3 regions of the Enterobacter sp. UNJFSC 003 genome follow, and region 3 is predicted to be linked to each of the others. Evidence: predicted binding sites of a transcription regulator. Region 3 holds the regulator's gene; each other region holds the start of a gene.
What was found. Region 3 encodes PhoB, which activates phosphate uptake and scavenging genes when phosphate is short. Its sites were predicted from a motif close to CTGTCATAAAACTGNCNNAT; they were not measured.
Positions count from the first base shown of each region.

Region 1: the regulator PhoB is predicted to act here: its motif matches at 4,734-4,753, upstream of kdgR (DNA-binding transcriptional regulator KdgR).
Region 2: the regulator PhoB is predicted to act here: its motif matches at 3,186-3,205, upstream of uvrB (excinuclease ABC subunit UvrB).

Region 1 is NZ_JBAKHK010000001.1:770,423-777,335, reverse strand. It holds gene ftsI (peptidoglycan glycosyltransferase FtsI) at 1-1,540, opposite strand, end outside; gene cspE (transcription antiterminator/RNA stability regulator CspE) at 1,759-1,968, opposite strand; partial or broken gene V5P19_RS03600 (DUF2627 domain-containing protein) at 1,981-2,125, opposite strand; gene V5P19_RS03595 (YebO family protein) at 2,879-3,169, opposite strand; gene mgrB (PhoP/PhoQ regulator MgrB) at 3,244-3,387, opposite strand; gene V5P19_RS03585 (YobH family protein) at 3,547-3,789, shown strand; gene kdgR (DNA-binding transcriptional regulator KdgR) at 3,851-4,642, opposite strand; gene V5P19_RS03575 (MFS transporter) at 4,821-6,194, shown strand; gene htpX (protease HtpX) at 6,245-6,913, opposite strand, start outside.
Region 2 is NZ_JBAKHK010000002.1:804,935-811,847, forward strand. It holds gene yvcK (uridine diphosphate-N-acetylglucosamine-binding protein YvcK) at 1-822, shown strand, start outside; gene uvrB (excinuclease ABC subunit UvrB) at 918-2,933, opposite strand; gene V5P19_RS09945 (ATP-binding cassette domain-containing protein) at 3,683-4,405, shown strand; gene bioD (dethiobiotin synthase) at 4,368-5,069, opposite strand; gene bioC (malonyl-ACP O-methyltransferase BioC) at 5,062-5,817, opposite strand; gene bioF (8-amino-7-oxononanoate synthase) at 5,801-6,913, opposite strand, start outside.
Region 3 is NZ_JBAKHK010000003.1:329,170-336,082, forward strand. It holds gene proY (proline-specific permease ProY) at 1-656, opposite strand, end outside; gene brnQ (branched-chain amino acid transporter carrier protein BrnQ) at 738-2,057, opposite strand; gene phoR (phosphate regulon sensor histidine kinase PhoR) at 2,467-3,762, opposite strand; gene phoB (phosphate response regulator transcription factor PhoB) at 3,784-4,473, opposite strand; gene sbcD (exonuclease subunit SbcD) at 4,661-5,866, shown strand; gene sbcC (exonuclease subunit SbcC) at 5,863-6,913, shown strand, end outside.

The DNA of each region.
Region 1 (6,913 bases), on a different contig from region 3:
CAGGTGCCACGCCTGCGGTATAGGCGACGTATTTATCGACATACTTTCCGCTATCATCAATCTTCTTGGCCGTCCCGGTTTTAACCGCGACACGGTAATCGCGTACCGCGGCCTTAATGCCGCCGCCGCCGGGCAGGGCAACGCTTTCCATCATGTGCTCAACCTCATGGGCAATCTCTTCCGGCATGACCCGTCGACCGATGACAGGCGGATCGATGCGAGTGATCGAAAGTGGTCGCTCAAGCCCATAACTGCCAATGGTGGCATACACATGCGCCAGCTGGAGCGGTGTCACCATCAGGCCGTAGCCAAAAGCAAACGTCGCCCTGTCGAGCTGACTCCAAAATTTTCGCTGCGGCAACAAACCCGAGCTCTCTCCCGTCAAGCCCAGCCCGGTATTGGTGCCAAAGCCAAAGTTACGGTAGGTGTCGATGAGATGTTGAATTGGCATAGCGAGTGAAAGTCGGGAGACGCCGGTATCGCTCGATTTTTGCAGGATCCCGGTCATAGACAGTTCTGGATAGTAACCGACATCACGAATACGGTGCCCATCAAGCATATATGGGCGCGTGTCAATTACGCTATCCGGCTTTACCAACCCTTGCTGGAGAGCCGTCATGAGTACGAGCGGCTTAACGGTAGAGCCCGGTTCGAAGGTATCGCTAATAGCGCGGTTGCGAAAATCGTTTATTGTCGCCCCTTCACGATTGTTAGGGTTATAGTTTGGGAAACTCGCCATCGCGAGAATTTCCCCCGTCTGAATATTAATGAGAACAGATGCCCCCGACTCGGCTTTATTCCAGGCGACGGCATTATCGAGCGCATCCTCAGTGATGGTTTGCAGGCGTTCATCAATACTCAACTGGATGTTATGTGCAGGCACGGGGGAAATTTCAGTCAGGTTCTCCACCACGCGTCCATAGCGGTCTTCCCTCACCTGACGTACACCGGGCTTCCCCATCAGCTGGGCGTTAAAGCTTTTCTCGACCCCTTCTATCCCCTGACCATCAATATTGGTAAAACCGATGAGGTTAGCCGCTACATGGCCCGCAGGATAAAAACGGCGCGACTCATCGCGCAGATTGATCCCCGGCAAATTCAGTTTGTCGATCCACTGTGCCTGGGCAGGATCAACCTGACGGGCAAGGTAAATAAACCGCCCCTGCGGATTGCTATTAATGCGCGCCGATAGCGTGTTGAGGGAGAGATGCAAAGCATTGGCCAACGCCTGCCAGCGATCGTCAAACCCGACGCCACCTTTGGCCAGAACCGTTTTGGGATCGGCCCAAACGGCGCGGACAGGCACACTCACTGCCAGCGGGCGTCCCTCCCGATCAACAATCATCCCTCGCGGCGCATCGATGGCCACTTCTCGCAGGGAGCGCATGTCTTCCTGCTTAACCAGATTGTCAGGTTTGATGATTTGCAGCCAGGCAACGCGCCCCAGTAAAAAGGCCAGACTACAAAAAATGGCAAAACACAGCAGTGCAAAACGCGCTGGGGTGAAATTACCCGCGGTCATTATCTTTTTCTTTTTCACCTGAACCCCAGGACTGTTAAACAACGCCCTGATTTAACGAGAAAAAAAGCTCTGACGGAGGGAAAACAATGCTAATAATCTCGCAGCTTTGCAACAAGTTAATAACAGGAGGGGAATTGGTAATATTTTGAAAGATAAGGGTATAAAAAAGCCCCGCGCGATGCGAGGCTTTATATCTGAGATTGAAGCGCTAAGCACTCCAGTCAGCAGTGGTTCGATCAGATAGCAGTTACGTTAACTGCAGCTGGGCCTTTCTGGCCGTCCTGAATTTCGAACTCAACGTTCTGGCCTTCAGCCAGAGTTTTGAAACCATTACCCTGGATTGCAGAGAAGTGTACGAACACGTCTTTGCTACCGTCAGCAGGAGTAATGAAACCAAAACCTTTAGACTCGTTGAACCACTTAACTTGACCTTTAATCTTTGCCATTTGCAAAATTCCTTAGAGTGTTTTCTTAGCCCGCAGGCATTAACTGAGATAAAACTGAGACATTACTGCTTGAGGCACTAATATAAGGTTCGGCAGAGAAGCGGTATTCAACGACAACGTGTTTACTCAGGACTTCTTTACTGAAAATGCCACACATAAACAGAACTGTACCTCGTTTGACCCAAAACGTGTTATCACATACAACGTTTAATATGGCAAGCCATTTTTAAACGTGTCTCGATCCGCCGCACAAATTCTCACACTCATCACCAACTGTCTGCACAATTATGCGCAATACATCTGGGTTGAATGCCCCCTCGACACGGACTCAGCAATGTTTGCACACGTGCTGTAATCTAAGACTTTTTTAACTTAGCTCAATCATTACAGTGCGTCCAGCGTGAATGAAAAGAAACTTTGATCAATGATTGAGTTAGAACTTTTTGTGAAAAGTTATGCTGAAATCATTGAAACGCACCGGCAAGGTTATGCTGAATATATCACGTGAATTAACACGTCATTACTGTATTAAAAATCAGCAATTAATAAAGTGTGTTATGCACCAAAATAATGAAATTTTTATGACGTTGCTTCAAAAGAAGGCAAGCAAAACGTTTCGATAAAAATAAAACAATCTTTAGAGGGTTTTTCGACAGAATATATGCAACATATCGGTGAGACGTAAGATGGGATAAATATTCACCAATTTTCAGTACACTGAAAGTACTATTAACCACTGCTACATTATCTGACATCCAGGTTAAGGGCCGGAACATGCCGTGACCGATCATGGTGCAAAGGACAAAGAGGGAAAGGCGTGTTACAGCAGCAAAGCGAAGGTGTGTGATGCTTTAGGGAGGGGTCATACCAGGGATTTTCCAGACCACAGCCACCTCCCGAGAAAACCAGATTACCGTTCCGCCACCAGGCGGATAAAATCATCTTCGTCTTCTTTATCTTCTACCACTGCTTCTTTCGGCGCGTCTTTCTGTTCAGGCTCATTCGCTTCACACAAACGGCGTAACAACGCATTCTGACGCTTCTGCTGATCGAGCAGAGCTTCCAACAGTTCGATTTGCTCGTTAGTACGAGAACTGGCGCGGTTAACGAAAAACCAGATCGCCAGCCCCACAACCAGTATTACCAAAGAGATCATCAGGGATGCCACATTCAGCAGCCCAGAACTCAGTAACTCACCCATTTCACCACCTCAATAAAAACGTCCATTTTACCACTGGCGCGAAGGAAGGAAATGACCTTGAGAAAAAATGCCTGTTACCACGGGATAAACTTATTGATTGAGCAAACGCCGCTAAAAAACTGTACATCCTGATCGCACATCACATTGATAGTCTGCGTCCACAAAACGACGCACGCGATCAGCACGATAACCAGAATTACCCAGCGTATTTTTTTCACTGCACACTCCGTCTTAATACCTGATACAACCAGGTTATCACGCTAATCTTAAACAAGGGCTAACTGTAACCCCATCAGACCCTTTTCAGAATCATGCACTTGTTTCATAGAGTAAACCGTTTACCCTTAACGCATGACAACAAAGAGAAAGAGGCAATGATGCACGCAATCATTCGAACAATTATTGCACTGGCCGTTTTATGGATTGGCCTACTTCTAACCGGATACGGCGTGCTTGTGGGAAGCACCGAAAATGCAGCAGGATTAGGTATCCAGTGTAAATATATGACCGCCCAGGGAATGAGTACCGCACAGTACCTGCATTCTGACAGCGGGATCATTGGGTTAAGCAACTGCCCGGTGCTACGTAAAACGTCTGTTGTGATTGATAACGGCGAATAGTACCGTTAACACTGATAAAAAACGCCGCAACAAGTGCGGCGTTTTTTATTTCTGTCAGCGATTAAAACGGGTAATCGTTGTAACCCATCTGTTCAGAAATCTTACGTGCGGCGGTATGCAAAATAGCAACATACTCGTGGAGGCGTTCTTCAGAGAAGCGCAGGGTCGGGAAAGAGATACTCAGACCCGCAATCACAACGCCAAAGCGATCAAACACAGGTACGCCGATACAACGCAGCCCTTCTTCCTGCTCTTCGTTATCTTCGCCATAGCCCTGCTCGCGCACGGTGTCGAGTACCGATAACAGCTCATCTGTGCTGGTAATAGTGCGCTCGGTGCTGCGTTTGTATTCTACGCCTTCGAGAATTTGTTTTACTTCCTCACGATCGCGCCACGCCAGCAGCACTTTACCAATCGCGGTACTGTACAGCGGATTGCGACGACCAATGCGGGAGTACATACGCAGGTTGTACATGGAGTCGATTTTATGGATGTAAACGATGCTGTCTTCATCCAGTGCGCCAAGGTGAACTGTCTCTTTTGTCAGACGTGAAAGTTCACGCATCTGAATATCTGCGCTGCGGATCAGATCAACGTTTTGCAGCGCGCGCGCACCTAATTCGAACAGTTTCAACGTCAGAGAATATTTTTCTGACTCGCCTTCCTGTGCGACATAACCTAAGGACTTCATCGTTTGCAAAAAGCGATAAACGGTGCTTTTCGACATCATCACACGCTGTGACAACTCTGTAATACCAATTTCACGCTCTTCTCCGAGCGCCTGCAAGATGCCAAACACCTTCAGCACGGAAGAAACAGAATCTGGCTGCTTGTCCAAATCTGCAATTGCCATTTATCACCTCATGGAGAGTGTTTTATAAAAATCAGAACCGGTTTTTATTATAAATTCCCGGCATGTTCACTGCAATCACTCCACGTTTACTTCGTTACAAATCTGCGACATAAAACCGAATTAACAATGCTAAAATAGTTACCTTGAGAATAATTTCATACTGAGCCTTTCATCCTCAATGGAAAAAAATCTTCCCGATGGTCTGCCGTTACCCCAGCGGTACGGCGCTATTGCGACCATAATTATCGGTATTTCAATGGCCGTTCTCGACGGCGCCATTGCTAACGTCGCCCTACCCACGATTGCAAGCGATCTGCACGCCTCGCCGGCCAGCTCTATATGGATCGTCAATGCTTATCAGATAGCCATCGTCGTTTCGCTGCTCTCATTCTCTTTCCTGGGCGATATGTTTGGCTACCGTCGGGTTTATCAATGCGGTCTGGTGGTCTTTACCCTGACGTCGCTGTTCTGCGCCCTTTCCGGTTCACTCCATACCTTAACGCTTGCCCGTATCGCGCAGGGTTTTGGCGGTGCGGCCCTGATGAGTGTGAATACCGCATTAATTCGCTTGATATACCCGCAGCGCCAATTGGGCCGTGGAATGGGGATTAACTCATTTATTGTGGCCGTGTCGTCCGCTGCCGGTCCGACAATTGCGGCGGCCATCCTCTCTGTCGCCTCATGGCAATGGCTATTCGCTATCAACGTGCCGCTTGGTATTGTGGCCATTTTCTTTGCCCTGCGCTATTTGCCGGCGAACGGGCCAAAAAGTACAATGCCGCGCTTTGACCTTCCCAGTGCAGTGATGAACGCCCTGACGTTTGGCTTACTTATTACGGCCCTGAGCGGCTTTGCTCAGGGACAGTCGCTCATGCTGACCGGCGCGGAACTCACAGCCATGGTAGTGATTGGCTTTTTCTTTGTCCGCCGCCAGCTCGCTTTACCCGTGCCTTTGTTGCCGGTCGATCTGCTACGTATCCCCCTGTTTTCACTTTCCATTTGCACCTCTATCTGCTCATTCTGTGCGCAGATGTTGGCGCTGGTCTCCCTGCCCTTTTTTCTGCAGAGCGTGATTGGCCGTTCAGAAGTTGAAACCGGATTGCTGTTAACGCCGTGGCCGCTGGCGACGATGGTGATGGCGCCGCTTGCGGGTTATTTGATTGAACGCGTGCACGCCGGACTGTTGGGCGCATTGGGGCTGATTGTCATGGCGTCCGGGCTGTTTGCGCTTGCACTGCTCCCGTCCACTCCCACAGACCTGGATATTATCTGGCGCATGATCCTGTGTGGTGCGGGTTTTGGTCTGTTCCAGTCGCCGAATAATCACACCATCATTACCGCTGCGCCCCGTCACCGCAGTGGCGGCGCCAGCGGCATGTTGGGCACGGCGCGATTGCTAGGCCAAAGCACGGGAGCTGCGCTGGTTGCTTTAATGTTTAACCTTGCGGGACAAAACGGTAACAATATTGCGCTGTTAACTGCGGGAGCGCTTGCCACCATTGCCGCAGTTATTAGTGGGCTTCGCGTCACCCAACCCAGAATTCAGGCATAAAAAAGCCGGGCGGAGTATTCTCCCGCCCGGCTCATATTGTGTCCTGAACGTTACTTCAGATATTCGCCGTTACGCAGTGCTTCAATACGTTTATCCAGCGGCGGGTGCGACATAAACAGCTCGCTCAACGATTTTGATTTACCGTTGATGCAGAATGCCATCATGCTTGTCGCTTCCTGCGGTTCGTAGCTGGTTTTCAGACGCTGCAGTGCAGCAATCATCTTCTCACGCCCGACCAGTTTTGCAGAGCCAGCATCCGCATGGAACTCACGGTGGCGAGAGAACCACATCGTAATGATGCTTGCCAGAATACCGAACACCAGTTCCAGCACCATCGAAACAGCGAAATAGATCAGCGGATTACCGTTGCTCTCTTCACCTTCGTCGCGATTGCCGCCCATAAATCCTGCGGCAATCTGCGCCAGAATACGTGAAATGAAGATCACAAAGGTGTTCACGACGCCCTGAATCAGTGTCATGGTCACCATATCACCGTTCGCGATGTGGCTGATTTCGTGCGCGATAACGGCTTCGGCTTCATCACGGCTCATGTTCTGAAGCAACCCGGTGCTCACCGCAACAAGGGATGCATCACGACGTGCACCCGTAGCGAAGGCGTTGATATCCGGCGCATGGTAAATCGCCACCTGCGGCATTGCGATACCCGCCTGCTGCGATTGTTGGGCGACGGTATTCATCAGCCACCGTTCCATATCGTT
Region 2 (6,913 bases), on a different contig from region 3:
TCCCTGGGGTCCAGATTAACAGGGATAGTCACAACGACCGATAACGGAGGCTCGACGGGGCGGATCCGGCGTGCCGAAGGCGGCATCGCCTGGGGTGATATGCGCAACTGTCTCAACCAGCTCATCACCGAACCGAGCGTTGCTTCCGCGATGTTTGAATATCGTTTTGGCGGTAACGGTGAGCTTTCCGGCCATAACCTCGGTAATCTGATGTTGAAGGCGCTGGATCACCTGAGCGTGCGGCCTCTGGAGGCCATAAATTTAATCCGTAATCTGCTTAAGGTGGATGCATTCCTGATCCCCATGTCCGAACAACCGGTTGACCTGATGGCAATTGATGCCGAAGGGCATGAAGTTTACGGTGAAGTGAATATTGACCAGCTCATTTTACCTCCGACAGAGTTGATGACCTATCCGAGTGTCCCTGCCACGCGAGAAGCGGTGGAAGCGATCGGAGAAGCAGATCTTATCCTGATTGGACCGGGCAGTTTTTATACCAGCCTGATGCCGATTCTGCTGGTGAAAGAGCTGGCGCAGGCGCTGCGCAGAACGCCTGCGCCAATGGTGTATATCGGGAATTTAGGGCGTGAATTGAGCCCGGCGGCGGCAAGCCTGTCGCTTGCGGACAAACTGATGCTGATGGAACAGTACGTCGGCAAGAAGATCATCGACGGCGTGGTCGTGGGGCCAAAAGTGGATGTGTCCGGTATTGGCGATCGGGTGGTGATTCAGGAGCCGCTGGAAGCGACAGACATTAAATATCGCCACGACCGCCATCTGTTGCGTGAGGCGCTGGAAAAAGCGATTCAGGAGCTGGGTTAGGGTTGTTTAGTGCGGCCTGATGCCCTCTCCTGGAGGAAAGGGCGCAAATTCTCAAAATGGCAGCTCTGGCTGCCATTTTGCTTTTACCAGGATACCTAGGATGCGGCGATGAAAAGATCCCTCAGCTGATGAAGCTGGTCGCGGATCTGCGCCGCCTCTTCGAACTCCAGATTTTGCGCGTGCTGCATCATCTGCCCTTCCAGTTCGTGGATCTTCTGCTGCAGGGCTTTCGGCGTCAGCACTACGGTATCTTCTTCCACTATTGAACGCGCCTTGCCGCGGCCTTTCGCTTTGGTTTTGGCGATGTTCTGCCCCAGCGCCAGGATATCCACCACCTTCTTGTTCAGACCCTGCGGCGTAATGCCGTGTTCTTCGTTGTAAGCCTGCTGTTTCTCCCGACGGCGCTCCGTTTCGCTAATGGCTCTCGCCATTGACGGCGTAATCTTATCGCCGTAGAGAATGGCTTTGCCGTTAACGTTACGCGCGGCGCGGCCAATAGTCTGGATCAGCGAGCGTTCAGAACGCAAGAAGCCCTCTTTGTCGGCATCCAGAATGGCGACCAGCGAAACTTCCGGCATGTCCAGACCCTCTCGCAGAAGGTTAATCCCGACCAGCACGTCAAACTCGCCGAGACGCAGATCGCGGATAATTTCCATACGCTCTACGGTGTCGATATCGGAGTGCAGGTAACGCACCTTCTCGCCGTGCTCTTCAAGATATTCCGTCAGGTCTTCCGCCATACGCTTGGTCAGCGTCGTGACAAGCACGCGCTCGTTGATGGCGGCACGGGTACGGATTTCAGAAAGTAAATCATCCACCTGAGTGGCGACCGGACGCACCTCGATAATCGGGTCAAGCAATCCGGTTGGGCGCACCACCTGGTCCACAACGTCATCGCCGGATTTCTCCAGCTCGTAGTTGCCCGGCGTCGCCGAGACGTAGATGGTTTGCGGCGCCAGCGCCTCAAACTCTTCAAACTTCATCGGACGGTTGTCCAGCGCCGACGGCAGCCGGAAGCCGTACTCCACGAGCGTCTCCTTACGCGCCCGGTCACCGCGGTACATCCCGCCGATCTGCGGGATGGTGACGTGGGATTCATCAATCACCAGCAAACCATCCGCCGGGAGATAGTCAAACAGCGTCGGAGGCGGCTCGCCGGGGCCACGCCCGGAGAGATAGCGCGAGTAGTTTTCAATACCGGAGCAGTAACCCAGCTCGTTCATCATTTCCAGATCGAACTGGGTACGCTGGCTTAGGCGCTGCTCTTCGAGCAGCTTATTGTTCGCCAGAAGCACCTTACGGCGATCGGCCAGCTCCACTTTGATCTCTTCCATCGCCTGCACGATGCGCTCGCGTGGCGTCACGTAGTGCGTTTTAGGGTAGATAGTGAAACGCTGAATCACCGACTCGATATGCCCGGTAAGCGGATCAAACAGCGACAGGCGCTCAACCTCTTCGTCAAACAGCTCAACGCGCAGCGCCATGTCGTCCGATTCTGCCGGGAAGATGTCGATGACTTCGCCGCGCACGCGGAACGTACCGCGCTGGAATGCCTGATCGTTACGGGCGTACTGCAGTTCGGCCAAACGGCGCACAATGGCGCGCTGATCGATGATCATCCCCTGCGTCAGGTGGAGCATCATCTTCAGGTACAGATCCGGATCGCCCAGACCGTAGATGGCAGAAACAGAAGCGACCACCACCACGTCGCGACGCTCGAGAAGCGCCTTGGTCGCCGACAGACGCATCTGCTCAATGTGTTCGTTCACCGAGGCGTCTTTCTCGATGAAGGTGTCAGAGCTCGGGACATAGGCTTCAGGCTGGTAGTAGTCGTAGTAAGAGACGAAATACTCCACCGCGTTATCCGGGAAAAATTCTTTCATCTCCCCGTACAGCTGCGCGGCCAGGGTTTTATTCGGGGCCAGCACCATCGTCGGGCGTTGCAGGTCGGCAATCACGTTGGCGACGGTAAACGTTTTACCCGAGCCGGTCACGCCCAGCAGCGTCTGGTGCGCCAGACCGTCCTTCAGCCCTTCTTCGAGACGGCGGATCGCCTCAGGTTGATCCCCTGAAGGACGGAAAGCAGAATTCAATTTGAACGGTTTACTCATGGGCGACAACCTGATGACGTAAAAAGCGGCAGGTGAGTAATTTTACTCGTTGTGGCCAGGATTGCCAGTAAAAAACACTGGATGTAAAACCAGTGGCGCATCAGGATATTCAGCGTAGCGCGCGGAAGATTAGCGTAATTCGGGTCAAAACGTAGACGGTAACAAAATAAAACACCAGCAACCTCGGGTTATCCCCAGAACTTTTTCTTATTTAACATTTGTCAAGTCAGGTCATGATAGTTTTGTGGCAACGGATGACCGTTTCATGACAGCAATTGCTTTTATCTAACAAATTAATAAATAAGCGATATTTTCAAAAGCCGCGTTTCGCACCAATTTGGTCGTAACCCGCGTATTCTCTCGCTTATCGCGTGTTTTCTAACTCTAATGCACATGGTTATCCACAGGAATAGTGGATAACTGCTTCCAGCCCGTGCAGACCGCCACTCGGCAAATTCCCGGTTTTTCCCACAAAGCGGCAGTAAAAAATTTTTATAGCTCTTTTTTGATGATCATCAGTTGAGCTATTCATAACCCATTGGTGAGACCTTGCTCACGATTTCCCCCTTCTCCCCTGCACCACAACCCACCACCGCCAGCACTGCGAATGTGCATTCAAGCCAGAATGTCGCCGTTTTTCTCCAGCCAAATCCTAAAAAGACGCTTTTTTTATCGGCTTAATGGTTCTGGCAGGAGATTTGCACACTCGAGAATGGGCATCACCCCAATACATTTTTAAGGAGAGAAAGATGTTGAGTCTGCGTGCAGTCAATCAGTTTTACGGAAGCCAACATACGCTATGGAATGTCGACTTGGATTTACCACAGGGCTTGTGCACAGGGGTAATTGGTCTGCCAGGCATGGGCAAAACCACCCTCATGAACTGCATCACCGGTGTTTTGCCGGTAGAAAGCGGGACAATCGTCTGGCATGAAGCTGGCGCCCCGCCGCGCAATCTTCTGAGCAAGAGCCCTGAACAGCACTCTCCGCTGGGTATTGGCTATGTTCCACAGGACAGACGGATCTTTTCCCAGTTGACCATTGAAGAGAACCTGCATGTCGCGATGCGGGCGATGGGAACGTCGGATGCGGCGGCGAAAAGCGACGTTTATGACCTGTTTCCGCAACTCTACATGTTGCGAAAAAACCGTGCTAACGGACTGTCGACAGACGACCAGTATCAGCTGGCATTAGCCAGCGCGCTGGTCAATCGCCCGCGCGTGCTGATCCTTGATGAACCGTTGTACGGTGCAGGGCACAGCTTCGCCCAGAAGCTGGGGCAACTGCTGGTGCGGCTAAATCGGGAGCTAGGGATGACGGTACTGTTAGCCGAGCAGCAGCTGTCGTTTATCCGCAGGGTCGCGGACCGCTTCTGCATGCTGTACCGCGGGCGCAACGTGGCGCAGGGCCACGTTAACGCGCTGGACGATGAGCTTATCGCGCACTGGATGTCGCGGGATGCATGGCGCTAAGATCCAGGTACTGCCCGGTTTCAGCCCGTTCTGCATCGTCGGCAAGCCACGGGATCTCCCCAAGGAACGGCGCAGAAAGCATGCGCTTAAGCGTTGCCAGATACTCGGGATGACGTTTACCCGGCGCAACCACGTCGTTCGCTATCCAGCCCGCCAGGCGTAGCCCGGCCTGTTGAATAGCCTGCGCGGTTAACATGGCGTGGTTGATACAGCCCAGCTTCACGCCGACCACCAGAATGACCGGCAGCTGCTCGGCTTGCACCCAGTCAGCAAACGTCAGCTCATCTGAAAGCGGTGTGAACCAGCCGCCTGCCCCTTCCACCAGCACCCACTCAGCCTGCCTTTCAAGATCCCGCAACCCGGCTGACAGTACGCTAAAATCAATGGGACGCCTTTCGTCTGCGCTGATGATGTGCGGTGAGGTCGGCTCGGCAAAGGTGTATGGATTCACTGCGCAATAGGCCAGCTCAAGCGTGCTGTTTCGCTGCAGCGCCAGCGCGTCGGTATTGCGTAATCCTTCCGGCGTCATCTCGCTGCCCGAGGCGACAGGTTTATACCCGGCGGTGGTTTTTCCCTTTAAACGCGCAGCCTGCAATAGCGCAGCGCTGGACACCGTTTTACCGACTTCAGTATCTGTTCCGGTGACAAAATAACGTTCAGTCACGTTCGATAATCCCATGAAAAAGTTGATAAGAGAGCGGGTAGTCGCCTCGCTGCTGAGGCCAGGCCAGCTCCAGACGCTGCAGCTGCCCACGGGTGAGCGGTCTTTTCTCCCGCCCCGTATGCAGATGCGTGGCCCCAATGCCCTTCAAGGAGCGCATGGCGCTTAACGCATCGTTAAAGCCGATCGTGATGGTCTGTACCGCGCTGCGATAACGAAAGCCGGCCAGCGCCTGCGTGACCTGGTCATACGATAAAAATCGGTTGGCATGCGGCTGTGTATCTACCGCTTGCCACGCCTGATTAAGCTCTGGCAGAGAACTTTCAAGCAAAGTGGTAAACGCCACTTTGCCACCCGGACGCGCCACGCGATAAAGCTCGCCCAGCGCGAGCGGCAGGCTGTTGCACCACTGCACCGCCAGGTGGCTCCAGACCAGGTCGAACTGCGCATCCGTCAGCGGTATTGCTTCGATATCCCCCAGAAGATAGCCATCCGCAACCTGCTGCTGACGCGCCTCCTCAAGCATCAGGTCTGAGAGGTCCATCGCCGTAACGTGGCTCCCTGTTCCTCGCCAGTAGCGGCTGTTACTTCCCGGCCCGCAGCCCGCGTCCAGCACCCTGGAAAACGTGTTCTCGCCAAGCGTGGCAAGCAGCCCCTGCGCGCTTTGGCGCTGCAATTCATCGTGCCGGGAATAGCTCTGCGCCGCCCGGCCAAACGCGGCCGCGATGGCCTGCTTATTGACTGGCAACATGCAGTGCCTCCAGAAGTGCATCGATATCCTGGTCTTCGTGCGCTGCGGTGAGCGTCAAGCGTAGCCGCGCGGTACCCGCAGGCACGGTTGGCGGACGAATAGCAGTGACCCATATTCCCCTGTCGCGCAGACTCTGCGCCAGCGCAAGCGCCCGGCCGTTTTCACCCACGATTACCGGTTGAATCGCACTGAGGGAATCGGTGCTCTGGAATGGAAGATGATGCAGGCCCTGACGAAAACGGTGCACATGATGGGCAAGACGGGCGCGACGTTCCGCGCCATCTGCGCTGCGAATCACCGCCAGTGACGCTGACAGCGCTACGGCCTGGGCCGGTGGCATGCTAGTGCTGTAAATCAGATGTCGCGTAAATTGCAGCAGATACTCGGCGACAGCATCGCTGCACAGCACGGCCGCACCGCTCGCGCCAAACCCTTTGCCGAAGGTGACCACCAGCAGTTCGGGCTTTACCTTTTGCTCATGCGCGCTCCCGCGCCCTTCGTCACCCAACGCACCTATACCGTGGGCATCATCCACCATCAGCCAGGCATTATGCTGCGTCGCCGCATCGTAGATCGCACGGAGCGGCGCGCTGTCACCGTCCATGCTGAACACCCCTTCCGTCACCACCAGCTGTTGCCCGGCGCAGGGTTTGTCCAGCAACGCTGAAAGCTGGGCGGCCTCGTTATGGGCAAAGCGACGCAGCTGAGCCGGACTCAGATTTGCCGCTTCCAGCAGAGAGGCGTGGCTTAAGCGGTCGGCGACGATACGGTCGTCTTTGCCCATCATCGCGGCGATGACCGCCTGGTTGGCGGCAAAACCGGAAATAAACAGCAGCGCACGCGGATAGCCCAGCCAGTCGGCAAGCGACTCTTCCAGCGCCTGGTGCGCCGTTGTGTAGCCGCTGACGTGCCCGGAACCCCCGCTCCCCACACCGTAACGCTCAGCGCCCTGCTGCCAGGCATGCACAATCTGCGGGTGCTGGCTCAGACCGAGATAATCATTGCTGGAGAAATTACAAAACTGCTGCCCCTCACGGGTGAGAAAACGGCCCGCGCCGTTTTCTACAACCCTGCGCTCGCGATAAGCATCGAGCGC
Region 3 (6,913 bases):
CCAATAATCTCAATACCGCCGTAGGCAAACATCACCATCTGTAGCGACATGATCATCCCGAGCCAGCCATTGCTGAAGAAGCCGCCGTTGCTCCAAAGATTATGAATGCCGGTCGGCTGGCCGCCGTTGCCAATCCCCCAAATGATGATGCCGAAACCGGCGAGGATCATGATGATAATGGTGGCGACCTTGAAGAAGGAAAACCAGAACTCCAGCTCACCAAAGACCTTCACGCTCATCAGGTTGACGGCGCAGATGATCAGCACCACGCTTAGCACCCAAATCCAGTGCGGGACCGCCGGGAACCAAACGCCCATATAGATGCCGAAGGCGGTAACGTCGGCAATCGCCACGATCAGGATTTCGAAACAGTAGGTCCAGCCGGTGATAAACCCAGCCAACGGGCCTAAGTTTTCCTGGGCGTAACGTGAAAAGGAGCTGGCAGACGGGTTGTGAACCGACATCTCACCCAGCGCACGCATGATGATATAGGCCGCCACGCCACCGATGATGTAAGCCAGCAGAACGCTTGGGCCGGCCATTTTGATGGCATCTGCCGAGCCATAAAAAAGACCGGTTCCAATAGCAGACCCCAGCGCCATAAAGCGGATGTGGCGCGTGCTTAACCCGCGTTTGAGTTTGTTAGTGCTTTCCATTTAAATCTTGCCATTCAACACGAAAAAAACAAAAAACCACGGGGCCTTAAGCCCCGTGGTTAAACAGTTTGTTGCCGTTGATTAATGGGCGTTCGATGCGACCTGACGCCCTGCAGCACGGTCCCAGATAATGGCCAGAACCAGTGCAACAACGGTAGGCATCAGCCAGGCCAAACCTTGCTCGGACAGCGGCAGACGCTGTGTCCATGCAGGCAGTATTCCTGCGAATGCTGATGCTTTAATGCCGTCAAGGATACCAAAAATCAGGCTGATAAACATGGCTGGCGCAATAATTCGTGAGGAGTTGTTCCACCATGAGCGAGTAAAGCTCAGCACCACCAGCACAATACACGGTGGATAGATGGCCGTCAGCACCGGAATAGAGACCTGAATCAGGTGGCTCAGCCCCAGGTTTGACACCGCCATGGAGAAGATCCCCAGGATAAACACCAGCGTGCGGTATGAGAGCGGCAGATACTGGGCGAAGAACTCGGCACAAGCGCAGGTCAGGCCAACCGCAGTTACCAGACATGCCAGGAAGATCAATGCCGCCAGCAGCATACTGCCCGCACCGCCGAAGGTGTGCTGAACGTAAGCGTGCAGGATTGCTGCACCGTTCGCGTTCTGATCAACCAGCGTTGCGCTGTCGGAACCCAAGCGGAACAGCGCCAGGTAAAGCAGCGTCAGGCCGACACCGGCCATCAGACCCGCCCAAATGGTGTAGCGGGTCAGCAGACGCGCTTCTGTCACCCCACGAGAACGGGCGGCGTTAACAATAACGATACCAAACACCATGGCGCCCAGCGTATCCATCGTCAGATAGCCGTTCACAAAGCCGTTCGAGAAGGCCGCGTTTTGATACGCATCCATCGCGCTGCTAATAGGACCGGCTGGCCAAACGATGGCCGCAACCGCCAGCACGATCAGCGCCACGATTTTCAGCGGTGCCAGGAAGTTGCCCACGGTATCCAGCAGCTTGCCCGGATAAAGGGAAACCAAAATAACGATAGCGAAATAGACCAGGCTGTAGATAAACAGCGGCATCGCGCCGTCGCCGGTCAGCGGGGCAATCCCCACTTCGAAGGAAACGGTCGCGGTACGCGGCGTGGCAAACAACGGGCCAACGGCGAGATAGCAGACGGTAGCCAGAAGAACGCCCGCCACTTTACCAATCGGGGTGCTGAGGCTATCCACACCGCCGCCGACTTTCGCCAGGGCGACAACGGTCAGAACCGGGAGACCCACGGCAGTGATCAGGAAACCAAATGCAGCGGTCCAGACGTGTTCACCCGCCTGTAAGCCAACCATTGGAGGAAAAATGATGTTACCTGCGCCAACGAACAGCGCAAATGTCATAAAGCCCAGCGCGATGATGTCACGCGATTTCAAGTGATGGGTCATAAAACCTTACTGCCTGTGGATGTGGTGTTGAAAACGTTGAGATCTCCGCCATCCCTGACGGGACAATACAGCGGAAAATTTGCTCAATTTCAGCGGGATATGCTCCCGTCCTGGCGTGGCGAAGAATAGTTTTTCGATTTACCACGCAAATACAGTCGGTCTGACAGTATCTGGGGGGCAATTTAAACGCTTATAACGTTTAAAGGCAAGGAGGGATCGTAAAACCAGAACAATATGCCAGCATGAAAATACCAACCAGCACAATCCGCTAAGTATAAGAAAAACCCATGGCTAATCATGCGAACAAAAAAACATCAACCGTATAATATTCACTCGGGTTTTACTTGACTGCAAAGCAAACGGGCCAGCAATGACTGGCCCGTGGCAAGGAAAAGTGACGCGCCTGAATTCAAGCGCTGTTTTTGGCAATTAATCGTTCCGGGATGACGAAGCTAAAACGGGTTCCTTTGCCCAGCGTGCTCTGAATATCGAGTCGGCTTTCGTGGTGATTAACCGCGTGCTTAACAATGGCCAGGCCCAGCCCGCTTCCCCCAGTCTGCCGCGAACGGGCTTTATCCACCCGGTAGAATCGCTCGGTCAGGCGCGGTATGTGCTCAGGCGAAATACCGGGGCCATTGTCCTCAACGCTAAACTCGGCACCCGTTGAGGTATGCTGCCAGCGCACCACAATGTGCGTCCCTTCAGGGGTGTGATTTACCGCGTTATACACCAGGTTAGAGATGGCGCTTCGCAGTTCGTCTTCGCTACCGAGCACCTTCAGGGTGTTCTCTACCTCAAATGTAAGCTCATGTTTTTTATGACTTAAGGTTTGCGCTTCTCGCTCGACCACCCGCAGCATCATCGGCACATCAATGGTGTCTGTGAGCGCAAGAGTGGGTGCTGCCTCAATTTTAGACAACGTCAGAAGCTGTTTCACCAGGCCTTCCATCCGGTGCGTTTGCTCGCGCATGGTATGCAGCGCTTTCTCACGCGGTGCCCCTTCCAGCGTTTGCTCCTGCATCATCTCAAGATAACCCTGAAGCACCGTCAGCGGCGTGCGTAGCTCGTGGCTGACGTTGGCAAAAAAGTTACGTCGCGCCCCTTCAAGCTGGTACATCTGGGTGACATCACGCGCCACCATCAGCCACTGCCGATCGCTGTAGGGCATCACGCGAATTTCAAGATGGTGCCCATTGTTGAGCTTAAGATTGTGCGGGCGCGTAAAGTCACGCTTTTTCAGATACTGCGTAAACTCGGGATAACGCAGCAGGTTAAGGATGTTCTGACCATTATCGTCCGGCCAGCGCAGGCCCAGCAGCTGTTGCGCGAGACCATTACACCAGAAGATGGTTCCTTCTTCCGTGGTCAATATCACCGCATCCGGCAGCGACTCCGCCCCGCTGCGAAAGCGTTTGATCAGGCTTCCCAGCTCGCGACGGCGCTTTTTATTACGCATCTGCATTTGATGCAGACCGTACAGAAGCGGCTCCCAGCTTCCGCTTCCCGGCGGAGGCGTCATACTTCTGTCAACCCATAGCCACCAGGAGAGGCGCAGTAAATTCCAGAAATGCCAGATCAGTAATCCTGTAACCGATGCCAGCAAAAACCACGGTAAATATCCAAGAAAGGCCCCCAGAATGAAGGCCGGAATACAGCATAAGATCAGTTCAAAGACGAGCCTTTTCCATGACAGACGTTCCAGCACGCGTCACACTCCTGTCATTGTTCAGAAACGGGTCGAAAAACGATAACCCGTGCCGCGGACCGTCTGCACCATGCGATCGTGGCCGCTCAGTTCCAGCGCTTTACGCAGGCGGCGAATATGGACGTCGACCGTCCGGTCTTCGACATAGACGTTAGTTCCCCAGACGTTATTCAGCAACTGTTCGCGGCTGTAAACACGTTCCGGATGCGTCATAAAGAAGTGCAGGAGCTTAAATTCAGTCGGCCCCATATCGAGAGGGTTTTCACCGGTCATCACGCGATGTGAGGTGGGGTCAAGGCTCAGCCCCTGCATTTCAATCACCTCTTCCACCGCCATCGGTGAAATACGGCGCATCACCGCTTTGATGCGAGCAACCAGCTCTTTTGGCGAGAACGGTTTAGTAATGTAATCGTCCGCGCCGGTTTCCAGGCCGCGCACACGATCCTCTTCTTCACCGCGCGCCGTGAGCATTACAACCGGAATATCGCGGGTCATCGCTTCACGTTTGATGTGTTTGATAAACTGCAGACCGGAGCCGCCAGGCAACATCCAGTCAAGCAGAATCAGATCGGGCCAGGGTTCATTCAGCTGGTTCACCGCGCTGTCATAATCTTCCGCTTCAACCGGCTGGAAGCCATTTTGTTCGAGCACGAAGCACACCATTTCACGAATTGGAGCTTCATCTTCTACGACCAGAATACGTCTCGCCATACTTTGCCCTGTCTTATCTTATTTAAGTTACAAGTTTGTAATGCGGCGTCATTATGCGTCAGATTTATGACAGATTTATGAAAAACATTACCACCATAAATGGCAAACCGTTGTTTTATTACAGCGGTTATTTTCCGTTCTCTGAAAGTTTATAATCCCCATCATCATTTTTCGCCACGGATCTCTTATGCGCCTACTTCACACCTCGGACTGGCATCTGGGTCAAAATTTTTACAGCAAAAGCCGCGCCGCTGAACATGAAGCGTTCCTGAACTGGCTGCTGGATACCGCCCTGGCGCAGGACGTTGACGCGATTATTGTGGCAGGCGATATTTTTGACACCGGTCAGCCGCCAAGTTATGCACGTGAGTTATATAACCGTTTTGTGGTCAATCTCCAGCAGACGGGTTGTCATCTGGTGATTGTTGCCGGAAACCACGACTCCGTCGCAACGCTGAACGAATCTCGCGACATTCTGGCCTTCCTCAATACCACCGTGGTCGCCAGCGCCGGTCATGCCCCGCAGATCCTAAATAAACGCGATGGCACGCCGGGCGCGGTGCTGTGCCCGGTTCCGTTCCTGCGCCCCCGCGATATCGTGCAAAGCCAGGCGGGGCTCTCCGGCGGAGAAAAACAGCAGCACCTGTTGCAGAGCATTACCGACTATTATCACCAGCAATACGCTGATGCCTGTACCCTGCGCGGTGAACACTCTATCCCCGTGATCGCTACCGGGCACCTGACGACGGTCGGAGCCAGTAAAAGTGACGCGGTACGTGACATTTATATTGGTACGCTGGATGCTTTCCCGGCACAAAACTTTCCCCCTGCCGATTACATTGCGCTCGGGCATATTCACCGCGCGCAGATAATCGGCGGCTGCGAGCACATTCGCTACTGCGGCTCGCCCCTCGCCCTCAGCTTTGATGAAACCGGCAAAGCCAAATGCGTGCATCTGGTGAGCTTTAGCGAGGGCAAACTCAGTGCCGTTGCGTCGCTGGAGGTGCCCGTAACCCAGCCGCTGGCGGTGTTGAAAGGCGATCTGGCCGCCATTACCGCTCAGCTTGAGCAGTGGCGTGGCGTAGAGCAAGCTCCCCCCGTCTGGCTGGATATCGAAATCACCACCGATGACTACCTGCACGATATGCAGCGTAAAATTCAGGCCCTAACGGAAGACCTGCCGGTCGAGGTTTTACTGGTGCGCCGCAGCCGCGAACAGCGTGAGAAAATCCTGCTCAGCGCACAGCGAGAAACGCTCAGCGAACTCACCGTTGAAGAGGTATTTGAACGCCGGTTATCTCAGGAAGAGATCGACGATGCGAAACGCGCGCGGCTTAACGAATTATTCACCCATACCCTGCAGGCGCTCAATGACGAGGAAGAAAACGCATGAAAATTCTCAGCCTGCGTCTGAAAAACCTTAACTCCCTCAAGGGCGAGTGGAAAATCGACTTCACCGCAGAACCCTTTGCCAGCAACGGACTGTTCGCCATTACCGGCGCCACCGGTGCCGGAAAAACGACCCTGCTCGACGCCATCTGTCTGGCGCTCTACCACGAGACGCCGCGCCTGCAGAAAGTTTCTCAAGCACAGAACGACCTGATGACGCGCGATACCGCGGAGTGTCTGGCAGAAGTTGAATTTGAGGTGAAAGGCACCGCCTACCGAGCCTTCTGGAGCCAAAACCGGGCGCGCAACCAGCCGGACGGAAACCTGCAGGCGCCGCGCGTTGAACTGGCGCGCTGCGCGGACGGTAAAATCCTCGCCGACAAAGTCACGGATAAGCTGGAGCAGACCGCAGCGCTCACCGGGCTGGATTATGGCCGTTTTACCCGTTCGATGCTGCTTTCCCAGGGACAATTTGCCGCCTTCCTCAACGCCAAACCGAGCGATCGCGCCGAGCTGCTGGAAGAGCTAACCGGTACCGAGATCTATGGGCAGATTTCAGCGATGGTCTTTGAGAAGCACAAGGCCGCTCGCAATACCCTGGAGATGTGCGAAGCGCAGGCCGCGGGCGTTGTCCTGCTGAGCGAAGAGCAGCAGCAACAGTTGCAGCAAAGTTTGCAGGTACTCACTGACGAAGAGAAAACCCTGCTGGCACAGCAGCAAAGCCATCAGAAAGATTTTCAGTGGCTGACGCGCAATGATGAACTTATCCGCGAGCAGCAGCGCGCGACGGTCCAGCAACAGCAGGCGCAGCAGGCGCTTGCAGACGCGGGGGCTGAGCTGGCTAAACTCCAGCTGGCGCTGCCTGCCGCCCAGCTACGTCCTCTTTGGGAACATCAGCAGGAGCAAGCCGTTCGCCTGGCACAAACGAAGCAGCGAATTGTTGACGTAAATACTCGCTTACAGGCCAGAACCTCGCTGCGCTCGCGTATCCGCAATGGCGCCCTGCGCAGCCATGAGCAACTGCAGGCCGAGTTTTCCACGCTGGCACAGT